Regions from separate parts of the Halobacillus sp. ABA4_118 genome, predicted to be linked through region 1. Evidence: predicted binding sites of a transcription regulator. Region 1 holds the regulator's gene; the other holds the start of a gene.

Region 1 (3,418 bases):
CACATCATTCCCGGCAGGATCGATAACCGTGACACCTTTCAACTGGTTTTTGAATGATTTACGGGCACTCTGTAAATATTCCTGACGCAGGTTCTTCTGTTCGCTTTTCTCTTCTTCCGATAATTCCTGCTGCTTTGATTTATTGGCTAATTCGTTTATACGGTCCAATTTTTCTTGAGATAACATAGATCCTTCTCCTTTTTTTTATAGTCTGGATCAGCTTTAGAACATGAAAAAGACAAGCAGCCCTAAGACTCTTGTCTCCCTTATGTTCCTATAGTAACCTGCCTATTCTTCTTTTTCAAGTGATATGTACTCTTGATAGCGGCGGTGAACCGTTGCCTTGGATACATCATACCCAAGCCCTCTTAGTGTTGCCGCAATGTCCTTGAACGTCAAATCACTCCCTCTGAGCCTGACAACCTCTTCGATCGGAAATTCCTTCCTCTCTCTCCCCGCTGCCAGATGCTGATTGGACAGGTTCGAAGATGGATCATAGCCTTCGGCGACCGCTTTCTGCATCCCCCGCCTGATTTTCATATTATGAATTTTTCTCTGGTACTCCTCAACGATGCCCACAATCTGAAGAACCATGGAGTCTGACTCGGAAAGATGCAGTTCCCCGTTATGGGTTAAGGAATAAACCTTAACATTCAACCGGTTCAATTGATGGAACAAAGCGATTTTTGTATTTCCCCTGCCAAGCCTCGTCTCATCCTGAACCAACAGAGCCTCTGCTTCGTGATTGGAAAAAGCATCAAGCATCTGGAAAACACCTTCCCGTTCAATCTCATACCCGCTCGCCTGCTCCTCTATACAGGCAGCCACTTCCATTCCATGATGTTCGGCCATGGCATGCAGTTCTGCCTTCTGTCTTTTCAAGGAGCTGACCTGGGCCTCTTTTTCCGTGCTTACGCGACAATATAGGATTACTCTCATGATGTATGTCCCCGCTTCTACTGGTTTTCAAGATTTATCCGCTTGTAACCATAGAATAATAGAGAATAGCAAAACTAACAATAAACAAAACGATATAAGTGTAGTCCAGTTTTGATAGTTTATTAAACATAATTAACCCTCCATTTAAGAACGAACGTTCCTAAGAACCTCTGTTCGCGTTTTCTAATACCTATTATAGACGAATGTATGTTCTTGTCAACGACTTTTTTCGAACGCTTGTTTGTATTTTTGAGGATGGCATGGTACAATGTGGTTACTATAATCCTATGTACGAGGTGCTAATCTATGAGCAAACTTTCAAAGCGGCAGCAGGAAATACTAGATTTCATAAAAGAACAGGTTCTACTAAAAGGATATCCCCCATCTGTAAGGGAGATCGGTCAGTCTGTAGGGCTGGCCTCCAGTTCCACCGTCCACGGTCATTTATCCCGTCTTGAGAAAAAGGGATATATCCGCAGGGATCCTACGAAACCAAGGGCCATCGAAGTGATTGAGCTGGAAGAAGACCACAGTATCCCCCGCGGGGAAGCCACTTATGCCCCTGTCATCGGTAAAGTTACGGCTGGTTCACCGATTACGGCGGTAGAGAACATTGAAGAATATGTTCCCCTCCCGGATACGCTTGCAGGATCGGAAGACAATACGTTCGTCCTTATCGTTCAAGGAGAAAGTATGATTGAGGCGGGCATTCTTGACGGGGACATGGTCATTGTCAGACAGCAGCAGACTGCCCAGAACGGGGATATAGTTGTGGCTATGACGGAAGAGGAAGAGGCTACTGTCAAACGATTCTTTAAAGAGAAGAATCACATCCGTCTTCAGCCTGAAAATGCCACGATGGAACCGATCATTTTAAATGATGTATCCATTCTCGGAAGAGTCGTCGGCTTATACCGTACCGTTCATTAATACACGTACAAAAAACGGCGGGAGCAATCCCGCCGTTTTTTGTATTGAACATGAGAATATGAACGTTAAGAAGCCCCCGTACGATTTCTTTTATTCCGTCTCCGGAAATCAGCAGAATAAATATTCTTCTTCAAAAATGTGCGGACGCTCTTCTTCTGCAGACAATAAGCAAGGATGGCATCAGGATGGTTTTTAATCACTCTTACAGAACGCTGAGACCAATGTTTCCCCTTAGATAAATAGATCATATCGATGATCTTCTTATTTTCTACAGACTGTTTGAAAATCGTTTCCATATTGCACACCCCTTAACCGAACATTTGTTCTACATTTATTATATGCAGGAACAAGGGAAATGTACACTGGAATGTTTTGCAGCTCTTTTATTTACTTAAATAATTTTTAATGTTTTGGGAGGTTTCCAATCTGGTTTTTCCCGTCAAGTCAATAAAATTACTCCCCTTAAGCCCATCTGTGCCTCCTCCAGCCACAATAATTTGTTCAGCCACCTGACGTTTTTCTGCTACGGCTCTAAGTGCAATTAATGCATTTTTACGGATTGCCAGCGCTTCAACGGCAGGAAAATCCGCAAAAGAATTTATGACAACTGCCAATTTTTCCATTTCCTCTTCTCCTTTATCCAGGTCTTCCAAGGCTTTCTGCACAGCCGCTTTCGTTTTCGGTCCATAAAAGCCGTCCACTTCAAGCTTCTGGTCTTTTTGAAAAGCCTTGACTGCCGCTTCTGTGGCAGGACCGAAGCTGCCGTCAGCTCCATAACCATTCATGGTATAACCCAGTTTTAATAAGTTCTCCTGCATTTCCTTGACTTCCGCGCCGGTATCCCCAAGCGAAAGATAGTCGATTCCGCCATTGAACGGAACTCCAAAGTATTCTAAAATGCCCCGGGCGTGCTCCTCTGCAACTTCTTTTTGAAAGCGTTCGTCAATCATCAATAATGCTTCCCGCTTGTTATCCATATAGCCGTTCTCTGTTAACACTGCCGGCATATCCGTTTCACGTAGAACGTGGAAGTTCGCTTCTTTAATCCCTCTGAAGTTTTGATCGGTGCCCTGGCGTAAGTATTTCGCAAGTGATGAAGCAAGACGCCCGGCGGACCGGTTCAAATATCCGGGATAGACGTAAAGTTCGATTCCGTTTGGATCTGCCCCGCCAAAGGACCCATCAAAAGCATTGTAGTGAACGGATACATAAATATCCGCATTGTTCTCATTGGCCGCTCTCGTCCTGTAGGATAATGGTGTGTCTTCATCTGTCGGTGCTACGAGAAGCACGCGGAATCCATGATCCAGCAGAATGTTCGATAAATACTGTACAACTTTACGATTGTATTCGTTCTCCTTGATTTGTCTGCCTAATTCCTGAATGTATGGCGTTCTTTTTCCCGGAGTTTCCATTCCATGTCCATCATCCAAAGCTACTGTACGTCCATTCCATTTCCCTGTTGGATTGATTAATCTTGCCATATACATCCCTCTCTCCACTCTTCCTTCCTGGAAAAGGGGGTTTACTAGGACATTCTTCTATCATC
Region 2 (3,418 bases), 2.4 Mb from region 1:
GACCGACAGCGGCCGCGATTTTCTCAAGCATTATGAAATGGACCTGCCGCCTCTGAATCAGCACATTGATCTGATGAATGAACGGAGCTCAAGGTTTTTAGAGCTCGTTTCAACGATGCTTTTCTTTGAGGACCTGCCGAAAGAAGAGGTCGCCGAAAAAGTGTTTACAGTCAAGAGTGCCCAGAAGTATTCAGACGAAGACATTGAAGAAGGCTGGACCTTCATCGAAACGATCCGCGGTATGCATTAGATAGGAATAAAAAGTACGTGTCCGTTGGAGTTGTCTTGTATGTCGTGTGGATGGTCACGCTCCGCATAGACGACGTGCGAAGGAAAATGGATGTATGGTTCGAGAAAAGAAAAAATAGAGCGCAGTTTCTCAGATTGGGAAGAACGATGTGGACTGCGTTACTGCCGTTAGATTGTCCTCCACCTGGCCCGAGCGTATGTGTGAAGGGCAATCTTTTTTATGCTCCTGGAGGAAAAGGCTTGCACAGAAGAACAGGAATGCCTGGGAAAGGATGAGAAAATGGCCATACCGTCGTTACATACCGAGCATTACCGTCTTCGGGGTCTGCGTGAAGGAGACGCCGTTTCTTTGTTCCCGTTCATGGGGGACGGCGGAACGATGAAGTATATCACGGCCCATCCGGTTCAGAATATCGAGGAGATGAGAAAACAAGTTGGAGCGTACTTGACGGCTTATGAGGAGAAGCGCGAAATCCCCTGGGTGATCGAAGACCGGAGTGGAGACGTTATTGGATTTTTCCGGTTTCATAAGCTTCATCACTGGCACAGGAAAGCGGAGATGGGAGTAGTCATCTCTCCCGGGTATCAGCGTTCAGGCGTCATGTCTGAATTGATGGCCGCCATTCTCCGGTATGGGTTTGAGGAGCTGCAGCTGAACAGAATCGTCGGAGATATATTTGCAGAAAATCAGGGGTCGAGGAAACTTCTTGAACGATATGGATTTCAGGAGGAAGGGACACTTCGTCAGACGGATTTTGATGGGGAGAGGTTTCAGGATACGGTTGTCTTCTCTATGCTGAAGGAAGAATACCTGGCCTTGAACAAACGTTTGACCAATAAGGAAGAGTGACCGCTGCCCTTTCACTCCACCATCCCGGTGGTTCTATGTTAAAATAGGGGCAAAACGTACGGGCTTGTAAAGGAGGTTCGCTGAATCATGAAAGAATTCGATCAGTTTAAGAAAAATAGTGACAGCAGTGATAAGAAGAAAAATCAATTTACGATCATCAAAGATGATGCGACAGACGGGCACGGCGGCTACGGGGTAGGCTCCATCAGTCTTGAGAATATGACCCCGGTCATCGTCGATCCCAATGAAGAAGAAGCTTATGTGGACATGGGGGCGCTTCATGCCCGCAGTAAAGTAGAGAAGCGGATCAAATTCATCACAGATAAAGACGTGGTGGCCAATGGCCTTCATTACTGGATTGCCTGGGTGACGGTGGATTACCGTGGAGGGAATCCCTGCTACTACGGAGTGGCTGCCAGTGAAATCATCGTCGATCGTTCCATCAAGCGAGGGTATAAGCTGATGCCGGAGCACGTGAATCATATGGACAAATCGTTAAAAGGACGCTTTGTTGTCGAGCACGTGGATGAAAAGAGCAGAAAAATTCTTGGAGAATATCTTCGTGAATTCAAACCGGAGCTCTGGGAAAATACGGCTCAGGAATTGAAGGCTGCGTTAGGCGTTTCATAAGAGGGGAGCCTGCCGGGACAACCGGCGGCTTTTTTTATGCCTCGTTTTTTCAGGTATTCTGGAGAAAGGGATCTTTTTTTCACTTCTCCTGTAACTTCCAGTTTACGCTGTCCTTTTTTATGATAGAATAAGAACAAATGTTCGTGATTGAGGAGGGGCATGATGGATAATCGTAATCGGGATCGAGGAACCATTAAGTGGACGTCTTTGATGCTGCCGGAACATGTGGAGATGGTGAAAAAGCTGTGGAAAGAGGATCAGCGCGTGGAAAAAGGCATCATTGATGAACAGAAGGCGGTCGAAATCGACTTTTTGCTGCAGAGGGCGGTGAAGGATGATTTAACCGTCCGTCTGAGGGTCCATAATGGATTTGATTATGAAGAATGTCTGCTGAAGGTCCAGGAGGTAAGCCGGTGGGAAAGAGTTGTCAAAGGGATCCACTGGGAAACGAAGGAACAGGTCCGCTTTCCCTTGGAGGATATCATTGATTTAACGATCGCCTGAGCTTGATTTACCGGAATGTTCATAAAATACGGATAGATCTCTGTGATTCGTATTGACGAACCTTTGACGTGGTAATATATTAAGTAATACATGGATCGTACATGTTTGACTAGGACAGAGAAAACGACCGGCTTGTGACCGGTCGTTTTCTCTGTCTTTTTTATTATCGCTCCAAATCCGACCATTCCTTTTTGCGAATGAACGTGATCATGGAGCAGACTGCATTATCTTAGAATCAAGGATCCCCTTCCGTTTCACAAAAGGTCAATCTTTTGTCCATCTCTCCATAGGGTAGGTCACGAGAAGCGTTCGGTGGTGACGCCTGCGGGAACAGCGCGAGCCGAAGATCCACTTGGGCAGGTGATTTTCCTACCCAAGTTAGCTGAGGCCGTGCCCGCGGCAAGCATCCACCGATAAGCGGAACGTGACCTCAGACACAACGTGCGTACAAGTACTGTGTGACAAGAGCTTTCTCCGTGTTTTTCTATTGCTGGTTGAAGATCGGACTTTTTTGGTTAGAAGAACCAGTCCACGACATCTTTAAACCATGGGTCGTCCTCGAATTCATCATTGATATCCTTTTCTTCACTGCCTCCGCATACTTTTTTCGGTATGTCCGCTTTTTCCATGTAGACGAGCCGCTCCTGAGGGCAGTCAGGTCCGGCAAGGTAGCCGGTATCAGGGTCAATGTAGACCCCCTTCACACCTGGTGGAGGTACGAAAGCCGCTGAAGGGAGAGCTTCGTGAATGCCCTCCATCGTATCCGCCCAGATGGACTTGGCATATCGGTGATCATTGAACGTTTCCAAAGGGCGCCCTCCTTCATCGTAGCCGATCCATACACCTGTAACGTATTGCGGACTGAAACCGATCATCCAGCTGTCCGTATCTGTAGTTCCTGATTTGCCTCCATACATCCGGGTCAGTTTTCCGTTAACAGGTGTGCCTGTCACAGAAGCGTAAGAGGCATCAAGGGCCGGATCGAACATCCCTGTCATCATATGGGTGACGGTAAAGGCCGTTTCCTGATCGACAGGGTCATCTTTCAAAAGGACCGGTTCATATTCATATAACACATGTTCATGCCGGTCGGTAATTTTTTCAATCGTATGCCCTTCGAGAGAGTCAGATCCTTTGACCATCTTTCCGTACGCCGTGATCATGTCGTACAAGGATATGGATGAA

Evidence for each region. Region 1 encodes LexA, which represses DNA repair genes until DNA is damaged. Its sites were predicted from a motif close to CGAACATATGTTCG; they were not measured.
Region 2: ACXAGL_RS05145 (YolD-like family protein) is a predicted target of LexA. The motif match lies at 1,860-1,873, and genes of this name have one in related genera.

The regions. Positions count from the first base shown of each region.
Region 1 is NZ_JBSWWS010000001.1:3,423,610-3,427,027, reverse strand. Features, by position in the region: gene ACXAGL_RS17525 (DUF896 domain-containing protein) at 1-186, opposite strand, end outside; gene ACXAGL_RS17520 (YneB family resolvase-like protein) at 289-939, opposite strand; gene lexA (transcriptional repressor LexA) at 1,246-1,869, shown strand; gene ACXAGL_RS17510 (hypothetical protein) at 1,935-2,165, opposite strand; gene ACXAGL_RS17505 (N-acetylmuramoyl-L-alanine amidase) at 2,253-3,353, opposite strand.
Region 2 is NZ_JBSWWS010000001.1:1,040,794-1,044,211, reverse strand. Features, by position in the region: gene ACXAGL_RS05160 (YwgA family protein) at 1-250, shown strand, start outside; gene ACXAGL_RS05155 (GNAT family N-acetyltransferase) at 530-1,099, shown strand; gene ACXAGL_RS05150 (YwhD family protein) at 1,187-1,729, shown strand; gene ACXAGL_RS05145 (YolD-like family protein) at 1,892-2,233, shown strand; gene ACXAGL_RS05140 (transglycosylase domain-containing protein) at 2,749-3,418, opposite strand, start outside.